Regions from separate parts of the Vibrio hippocampi genome, predicted to be linked through region 1. Evidence: riboswitches for the same ligand, from Rfam matches in the RefSeq annotation. Region 1 holds a riboswitch; each other region holds the start of a gene.
What was found. A riboswitch is a leader RNA that binds a small molecule or an ion and turns the genes downstream of it on or off. The one in region 1 is predicted to bind thiamine pyrophosphate.
Positions count from the first base shown of each region.

Region 2: it holds a riboswitch for thiamine pyrophosphate, as region 1 does, so the genes downstream of both, thiD (bifunctional hydroxymethylpyrimidine kinase/phosphomethylpyrimidine kinase) here and thiB (thiamine ABC transporter substrate binding subunit) in region 1, are expected to answer to the same signal.
Region 3: it holds a riboswitch for thiamine pyrophosphate, as region 1 does, so the genes downstream of both, thiC (phosphomethylpyrimidine synthase ThiC) here and thiB (thiamine ABC transporter substrate binding subunit) in region 1, are expected to answer to the same signal.

Region 1 covers NZ_CAKLCM010000001.1:367,972-371,222, reverse strand. The annotation lists gene thiP (thiamine/thiamine pyrophosphate ABC transporter permease) at 1-705, opposite strand, end outside; gene thiB (thiamine ABC transporter substrate binding subunit) at 751-1,749, opposite strand; TPP riboswitch at 1,841-1,947, opposite strand; gene L9Q39_RS01860 (flavin prenyltransferase UbiX) at 2,100-2,714, opposite strand; gene mpl (UDP-N-acetylmuramate:L-alanyl-gamma-D-glutamyl-meso-diaminopimelate ligase) at 2,714-3,251, opposite strand, start outside.
Region 2 covers NZ_CAKLCM010000003.1:869,891-873,141, forward strand. The annotation lists gene L9Q39_RS17040 (ABC transporter ATP-binding protein) at 1-329, opposite strand, end outside; gene thiD (bifunctional hydroxymethylpyrimidine kinase/phosphomethylpyrimidine kinase) at 421-1,305, opposite strand; TPP riboswitch at 1,394-1,502, opposite strand; gene L9Q39_RS17050 (hypothetical protein) at 1,582-2,073, opposite strand; gene folE (GTP cyclohydrolase I FolE) at 2,269-2,922, opposite strand; gene moeA (molybdopterin molybdotransferase MoeA) at 3,149-3,251, shown strand, end outside.
Region 3 covers NZ_CAKLCM010000001.1:29,012-32,262, forward strand. The annotation lists gene thiC (phosphomethylpyrimidine synthase ThiC) at 1-1,681, opposite strand, end outside; TPP riboswitch at 1,790-1,892, opposite strand; gene crcB (fluoride efflux transporter CrcB) at 1,948-2,331, opposite strand; tRNA gene L9Q39_RS00155 (tRNA-Trp) at 3,119-3,195, opposite strand.

The sequences.
Region 1 (3,251 bases):
TCCAGTTTGTAGGTCAAAATCAAACTTTATTGCCTGATAAATGGCAAGCTCAATCGTGGTCGCTTTTGGTCCTCCACCCAGCGCCATGACAGTGGCAAAACTGGTAAAGCAGAGCATAAATACCAAACCAACCACATGGGGTAAATGCTGTTTTAAGCGAGGCCATTCTGCAAATTTAAACACTTGCCAGCTATTCATTCCTAATTGCGAAGCCAGCTTGCGCTGCTCAATAGGCACACTCTCGATACTGGTGAGTAGCAGTCGGGCTGAGAAAGGAAGGTTAAAAAAAACGTGAGTCAGCAAGATACCGGATAAACCGTAAATGGAAAAAGGCATCTCCGTACCATACAGAGCAAAGAGTTTGGCAAGCAGTCCCTGTTGACCATAAATCGCTAGGATCCCAAATACACCGATCAAAACCGGCAACACTAGAGTCGTCGCGAACAATTTAAGCAATATGTCCCGACCGAAAAAGTGTCGTCTCGACAGGGCGTGCGCCACTGGGATCGCTAAACCAACACTGAGCAGTGTCGATGCGCTTGCCTGCAGAAAACTAAATTTCACGACATGTTGATAATACGGATCACCAATAATCCAACTGATATCTTGCCATGAAGAAAAGGACAATAGCTTCCACAATGCGGTAACCACATAAACGGCAATCACCAGCAAAATGGCTAAGCCTAATTTGGGCGTTCGATTCACACTCACCTCAAAAAAACAGAGCGGCTCCAAAGAGCCGCTCAATCACTACTTAATTAGAGCTGACTGCCACTCTCGAATCCAAGTTTTACGATGCTTCGCTACTTCATCAGAATTGAATGATAAAGCGGTGCTTGGCACGCTCAGTTGCTCGAAGCCGCTTGGCAGAGCCGTATCCACTACCGGATACATCCAGTTCCCTGTTGGGATTTGCGACTGAAATTCCTCAGAAACCACAAACTGCATAAACTCATCCGCGAGCGGATTTGGCTGGCTCTTAGCCACTTTTGCCACCACTTCCACTTGGGTGTAATGCCCCTCTTCAAAGCTGGCTGCGGCAAAACGCTGATCTTTTTCAGCGATGATGTGATAGGCCGGAGAAGTGGTATAAGACAACACCATATCCGCCTCGCCATTGAGGAACATAGAATAGGCTTCTGACCAACCCTTTGTCACTGTGACGGTCTTCTTAGCCATTTGCTGCCAAGCCTGTGAAGCGTGATCACCGTAGACAGATTTCATCCACAGCAGTAAACCTTGTCCCGGTGTCGAGGTACGAGGATCTTGATAGATAACTTTAATGTCATCGCGCTGCTCGACCAGTTGTTTTAGGCTCTTAGGTGGGTTTGATAGTTTTTCTTTGTTGTAGACAAAAGCAAAGTAACCGTAATCAAAAGGAACAAATACTGAGTCATTCCAACCACCCGGCAGCGTTAACGCTTGAGTATTCACTTGATGTTGCGCCAACAATCCTGATGCCTTAGCCTCGCTAATTAAGTTGTTATCAAGACCTAAAATCACATCAGCCTTGCTGCTAGAGCCTTCTAAGCGCAGGCGATTTAAAATAGAGACGCCATCGTCAAGCGCAACAAACTGAAGATCACAGCCACATTTTGCTTCAAAGGCTTTTTCAATCGCAGGTCCAGGTCCCCAATCAGAAGCAAATGAGTCGTAGGTATAAACGGTCAACGTGTCCGCGGCAGAAGCCTGCGCAACAGTGAGTAAAGAAGTGGCTAAAGTGGTTTTTAAAAGGTGACTTACTTTCACAGGATCTGTCCTTAGTATAATAACTGCTTCCATGTAAGATTAATGAAAATACTAACCTACATGAGATGGTTCAGAACCCAGATTCGCTTTGTATCTATTGACTGCTCAATCCCTACGCCAGCATTATCTGGATCAGGTCTACGGGTTTTAAGCCATGCTTACTCTCAGCGCTTACTGTGCGCACCCCGTGAGTTACCGTTGTTCACTGTACAGTGAAGGGCGAATTGTAACGGTTTCGTTACAAAAACGCCAAACTAAATCGTGTAAGCCTTTATTCAATGGCTTGTTTTTCACTAAAAAATTTGCGCTTAAATAAACAATTGGCTCTTAAATAAAAAATAACCGATGGGTTACCTTTGGTCATATCCCCAACGAGGAACCAAGGTTTGCTCTGCGCCAATATGATCCAACACGCGTGCCACCATAAAGTCGACCAGATCATCGATCGATTGAGGTTGATGATAAAAGCCCGGTGCCGCTGGCATAATCGTGACACCCATTTGCGAAAGCTTGTGCATATTTTCCAGGTGGATGGTGGAGAACGGCGTCTCTCGAACCACAAGAAGCAGTTGGCCTTTTTCTTTGATCACCACATCGGCGGCACGTTCAATAAGATTGTCCGATAGGCCGTGAGCAATCGATGCTAAACTGCCAGCCGAACATGGACAGACTATCATCTGCTTAGGCGCAGCAGAGCCCGATGCCACTGGCGAGAACCAATCTTCTTTTCCGCAAACCACGAGCTTATCTGCTGAACAGTGGAGTCGCTCCACTAAGGCTTTGTGCATTGCTGAAGGACTGGCGGGTAGCTTGGTATCATGCTCTGTCGCCAGCACGACACGCGCAGCAGAGGACACTAACAAGTAAACCGTATAGTCCTGTGCTAACAAGCACTCCAACAAGCGCATACCATAAGGAGCACCCGAGGCTCCCGTAAACGCTAATGTGATGCTTTTTGATGTCATCAAGCCAAAGCCTCCAATAGCTTATTGTGAATGTTGCCAAACCCACCATTGCTCATCACTAATATTTGGTCACCCGGACGAGCGCTATCGACCACGGATTGGACCAAGGCATCAATAGAATCCGAGACAAAAGCCGGTTGTTGGCAGTTGGCGGCAATATCACCCACCGACCAATCAATATCTTCTGGTTGGTAAAGGAACACTTGATCCGCCTGTGCAAGTGAGTTCGCCAGAGTCTCCTTATGCACACCACGCTTCATCGTCGCCGACCTAGGCTCCACCACGGCGAGAATGCGCTTATCGCCTACCTTGTTGCGTAATCCCTCTAAAGTCAGGGTAATCGCCGTTGGATGGTGCGCAAAGTCGTCATAAACCGTCACTTGGTTGACTTCGCCACGATTTTCCAGACGACGCTTGGTGTTGATAAATTTACCTAAAGCTTCACATGCAAGATCAGGCGTCACACCCACATGCCTTGCCGCCGCGATAGCCATTAATGCATTGTCTACATTGTGGTCTCCGACCAGATCCCAAGTC
Region 2 (3,251 bases), on a different contig from region 1:
GCTTTTGGCAGAAATCGTTCACTTAAACAGACGTTGTCCACCACATTCAGCCAAGGCAGCAACAGATCCTGCTGAGCCATATAAGCCACGCGATTGAGCAAAGGCTTACCGTCACTGGTTTTAAGCTCACCTTGCCAATAAACTTGCTCGTCTAATAAGCCAGCTAAATAACGCAGCACGGTGGTTTTTCCGCAACCACTTCGCCCAAGTAGCACGCTCCAACGACCTGCCGGTAGAGTGAGATTCAATCGATTCAAGGTGGCAGTTGCGCTATCCCGATACCGCAACTGTCCAGCCACCACTTCTATCCCTACCGGCGTCGTAGGCAGGATTGGCGATGATTGAAGCGTGGTTGCCATCGCGTGATTCAGCTTATTGTTTGGCATGGATTGCTTGTTAGTATCAGGCATGGATTGTGGGTTATTTGGCATAGAAATGATGCACAGGTCCATGACCCTGACCAATCGTCAATTGGTCAGCATGCTGAATCGCTTGGGTAATATATTGCTTCGCTGATTGCACCGCGTCTGGCAAGGCTTGCCCTTGGGCTAAATAAGACGCAATGGCGGCCGAAAGCGTACACCCCGTGCCATGAGTGTTTTGCGTTGGATGACGCTTAGCACTCAATAAATGGGTGTCATTTTCCAGCACCAGCAGGTCATTGCTGTTTTCATCTTGTTCAAGATGTCCACCTTTTAGCAGCACCGCTTTAGCGCCTAACTGACGCAGTTGCTCAATCATCTGCCCCATTTCAGCTTGCGTTTTCGGTATTCGGTTATCCGCTATTGGGCTGTCGGTTATTGAGCCGTTGGTGATTGAGCCGTTGGTTATTGAGTAAGCGGTTAACGCCGCAGCTTCAGGTAAATTGGGCGTGATAATATCCGCAAGGGGGATCAACTCTGTTTTTAGGGTGGCAATCGCCGATTGCTCAAGCAATAGATCGCCACTGGTGGCAACCATCACCGGATCTAATACAATGAATTTGGGTTGATACTGTTTTAGCTTCTCCGCAACGACAGTAATGATCTCACTATCCGCCAACATACCAATTTTAACCGCGACGACATTGAGATCACTGAAGATTGCGTCGATTTGGCTGGCAACATGGTCAAGCGGGATCGGGAAAATGGCTGACACGCCTAAGGTGTTTTGGGAAGTAATGGCGGTAATCGCCGAGCATGCATAACTGCCGGTTGCGCTAATCGCTTTGATATCCGCTTGAATACCTGCGCCGCCGCCGCTATCAGAGCCGGCGATCGTTAAAACAATCGGTGTAGAGGTTTGACTACCATTGTGTGCCATCATTATTACTCCTATTTAACCTAGGGTAATAGACGGACATCTGGCGCTAGACAAAAAACCGCGTCGAACGCGATCCTTAGAATGAAGCTAAGACAAGATGTGACTAGTTCCCTACGTCAGTATTAACTGAATCAGGTTCAACGGGTCTCGAATTCGATCTCAGCATATCCTCTATGAGTCATGCTCCCCGACTAATTGGGCGTCATAATAACAGGAGTTTAACGCTTATACACTTTTAATTTTTTAGTGGTTAACAAACGAGCAAACTATTGAGAGGCATCAGTGGTTAGCAACTAAAAACAACTGACCTAGTTCAGAAGGCAAATTGAACGCATTGGTGTCATTGACGTTGCTAACAATGGCATGGCGATCTGCGGTGGGCATATTCCGGTCGAGTTGAACAAAACCGAAATAGTCATCATGATTGACACGAACAATATATAAGTGCTTGCCACCACTGCGATTTTCAAAACGATTAATGACTTCAACCTGATCCTCTTCCCCAATGGAATTGGCGCGTCGCACCGGAAAGTTAAGGTCTTTGAGTTGGCGTAAAAAGTAGCGCGCCACAGGGTCGTCGATTTTAACTCCCATAGTGCCTGCGGTGGTTGAAATGCTTCTAGCAACCCCTTCACTTTTCACTGTCTCTTGGAAAGTAAATAGCATTGCGTATTTATGCTTACGACCCTTTTTAAACGCCTCGCACATCTCTGCCACGCAGATAACATGAGACCCAGCTTGTACCACGGCTGATTCGAGGTATAACTCCATAGTGATTTTTCTTGTAATAATTTCCTTACAAACAAATTAACACAATGATAATGCTCGGGAAACTTTGGGGAGAGTCAACGTAAGGAAAGTAAGATATCGACAATACAGTGGGCGATTGTGGTAAGGATGAAAAAAATCAAGCCTCCTGATAGTGAGGCTTGAGTTTCGCATACTGATAGGCTAATCCGTCATAACTTAGCGCAAACCATGTAAAAATTCATGGCGGGTCGCGGGATTAGATTTAAAGATACCACCAAGTGCGGTAGTCGTTGTCTCGCTGGTCGCGTCCATCACACCACGGGATTTAACACAGTAGTGAGTCGCATCAATGGTCACCGCCACATCATCGGTTTCCAATAACGTTTGCAGTGCAATCAAAATTTGCTGAGTCATACGCTCTTGCACTTGAGGACGTTGGGCAAAGAACCTAACGATACGGTTGATCTTTGACAGACCGATAATTTTGCCACGCGGAATATAGGCAACAGCGGCTTTTCCGTCGATGGTCACGAGGTGATGCTCACAAGTGCTGGTGACTGTGATATCTTTCACTCTCACCATCTCGCTCACCTTCATCTTGTTTTCGATAACGGTGATCTTAGGAAAGTTGTTGTAATCAAGACCGGAAAAAATCTCATCCACATACATCTTTGCAATGCGTTGCGGGGTTTCCATCAGGCTATCATCGCTGAGATCTAACTCAAGCAATGTTAAAATTTCACGCATGTGGTGTTCAATTCGCTGTTTTTTTTCTGCTGCGCTGACACTGTTTGGCAACATGGGCGTTTCTAAACCACGCTCAGACAACGCATCCACTACTCGTTGTGCTGATTCACTTAAACCTGACATTCAATTACCTCTTGCTTGTACTCTCTTCCCACGCGACATGAACTGCGGGGGCTAAAGGATACTCTCAATCTTTCGGAATTTCATCCACAAATTCTGTACCGAATAATGTTAACTCTAAGCTGACATAACAAATTTCCTTTGTTCGCTCATTTACCGCCCTTACTGACATAAAAAGTGTGGTACATTTTGACGGTAATAAATAGAAAACGATGAAACAAGGTACCTTATGGGATGCTGTGACGCTCCGGGCTTAATGCCTATCGAAGAAGCACTATCAAAAATGCTCTCGCCAATCTCCCCTATTACTGACACGTTAACGCTGCCAATCC
Region 3 (3,251 bases), 340 kb from region 1:
ACTCTCTAGCGGTTTCGGGGTCAAGAGAAAGGTTAAACTGGTCTTCCCAGCGGAATTCAAAACGTGCTTTTGATAACGCATTATCACGAATTTGCGCACCAGGGTGACCTTTCGCAAGATCCGCAGCGTGAGCAGCTAGCTTATAAGTCACTAAGCCAGTCTTTACATCTTCTTTATTCGGAAGCCCTAGGTGTTCTTTCGGCGTGACGTAGCACAGCATTGCACATCCGTACCAACCTATCATCGCAGCTCCAATGCCGGATGTAATGTGGTCATAACCCGGTGCAATATCGGTGGTTAAAGGTCCAAGGGTATAAAATGGAGCTTCATGACAGTGAGTCAGTTGTTGCTCCATATTCTCTTTTATCAGATGCATGGGCACATGACCCGGACCTTCAATGATCACTTGAACATCATATTCCCAAGCTATCTTAGTCAACTCGCCTAAAGTACGAAGCTCCGCAAACTGAGCTTCATCATTAGCATCGGCAATTGAACCTGGACGTAACCCATCACCTAGCGACAATGAAACATCATACTGGGCACAAATCTCGCAAATCTCTCTAAAGTGGGTGTAAAGGAAACTCTCAGTGTGATGAGCTAAACACCATTTAGCGATGATGGAACCGCCACGCGAAACAATACCCGTGACGCGCTTAGCCGTCATTGGGATATATCTAAGCAGTAAACCTGCATGTATGGTGAAGTAATCAACCCCCTGCTCTGCTTGCTCAATTAAGGTATCGCGCATGACTTCCCAAGAGAGATTTTCAGCAACTCCGTTGACCTTCTCTAACGCTTGGTACATAGGAACGGTGCCGATAGGAACGGGGCTATTACGCAAAATCCACTCACGGGTTTCATGTATGTTTCTACCGGTAGACAGATCCATAACGGTATCAGCTCCCCAACGAGTACTCCAAACCAACTTCTCTACTTCTTCTTCAATAGAAGAACTCACCGATGAGTTTCCAATATTAGCGTTAACTTTAACTAAGAAGTTTCGACCAATAATCATCGGCTCTGATTCAGGATGATTGATATTGGCAGGGATAATTGCGCGTCCTTGTGCCACTTCCTGACGCACAAACTCTGGGGTAATTTCTTTGGGTAATTTAGCACCAAAGCTCTCCCCTGGATGCTGATGAAGTAACTCCGCATCTTCGAGTGTTTGCCGACCCATATTTTCCCGCAAAGCGATATACTCCATCTCAGGCGTAACAATACCCTGTTTAGCATAATGAAGTTGCGTCACACATTTACCCTCTGTCGCGCGTTTAATGCGTGGTAAAGCGCCATATCGAAGCTCATCGAGCGTTTTATCGTTAAGTCGCTCACGAGCAAACTCTGAGCTTAACTGAGGCAGCTCTTCGGTATCGCTACGCTCATCAATCCATTCGTCTCTATGCTTTGGTAAGCCTTGGTATAGATCGACATTATGCTGAGGGTCAGTATAAACGCCTGATGTATCGTAGACGTGAATTGGCTCATTAGGTTGATAGACAGGATTGTCCTTATCTCCTCCTATCAAACTATCAGAGAGGTGGATCTGCCGCATTGGGACGCGGATATTTTCGCGACTACCCTGAATATAGGTTTTAGTAGAATTGGGATAAGAGGTAACAGATAGCGTATCAATAAAAGATTTCGCTTCTTGTCTTAATTGTTTACGAGTCGACATAGCATTGCCTTTTAGTCAGTGAATAACAAAAGAAAAATGCTTGACGGATATGTGAATACAAGAGGAATCAACAAGATGGACTTGCCGATATAATACAGCTAGAGAAGTGATCTCCGAACTCTTGTTCCCTTCGTAGATGCTAATCTAATCAGGTTCAACGGATCCCGAATTAACGGTCTCAGCCCAAAAAAGGGCACTCCGACAAGTATTGTGGGTCAGTATAAAACAAATAGTTTTATCAAACCATTAACCACTAACAAAAATTGTTAACTTTTCATAACGAGTTGAAAGCCAATCCAAGCAGCGGAAATACTGAGTGTGACATTGAGCAAGATGTTTAGCCCTACTTTAAAAATCGCACCTTGTTGCATCAATAGAACGTTATCCATAGAGAAAGTAGAAAACGTGGTTAGTGCGCCTAAGAAACCCAAACCGATAATCTGACGCCAAGGTTCTGGTGTCATGATCTCTGCTTCGAAAGCAGCGATCAGCAATCCCATGATAAATGAGCCGATAACATTGACCGTCAACGTACCGTATGGGAAGCCACGCCCAAGCAATAAGACACATAGCTCAGATATCAAATAACGCGAACAAGCACCGACCGCACCACCGACCGCTATATAGCCCAGAATCATAAATTGATTCATATACCCAATCCCTGCTTTTATTTTATTTTATATTCCTGTAAGGAATATAAGTAATTTAAAATTTCCATAGCATCACCACGATCGGACGTCACATTAAAAAAGTTACATGCGTCACTTTTGGTGAATACTACATTTAATCATAGATCCTAACACAAAGCAGTTCGAGGCAAACTAGATAAGTTTATCGTTTATTCAGAGAAAGCCCGTATATCGACTTCAGAGAACCGCGAAATAGTTTTCACAGCAAATGGAGCAAGCAAAGAATTAAACCGGCTTATAAAGCGATACAAGAAACATTTCGCATGAAATTAGTTCGATCTGTCTTCGTTGGTATACATGCATCTTTGATCGTGGCGGAATCCGCTGCTTATTTTCTTAAGACAAAGAAAAAGGCCCCAGCATTTCTGCTAGAGCCTTGGATAGATGGCAGGGGTGGAGAGATTCGAACTCCTAACACGTGCATCTTTGGTAGTGGCGGAATCCGCTGCTTCTTTTCTTAAGACAAAGAAAAAGGCCCCAGCATTTCTGCTAGAGCCTTGGATAAATGGCAGGGGTGGAGAGATTCGAACTCCCAACACGTGCATCTTTGGTAGTGGCGGAATCCGCTGCTTCTTTTCTTAAGACAAAGAAAAAGGCCCCAGCATTTCTGCTAGAGCCTTGGATAAATGGCAGGGGTGGAGAGATTCGAACTCCTAACACGTACATCTTTGGTAGTGGCGGAATCCGCTGCTTCTTTTCTTAAGACAAAGAAAAAGGCCCCAGCATTTCTGCTAGAGCCTTGGATAGATGGCAGGGGTGGAGAGATTCGAACTCCCAACACGCGGATTTGGAATCCGCTGCTCTGCCAATTGGAGCTACACCCCTAAAGAGTCACTAAAATATTAGATTTAACTAGATAAATCAATATTTCAGATTCAAAA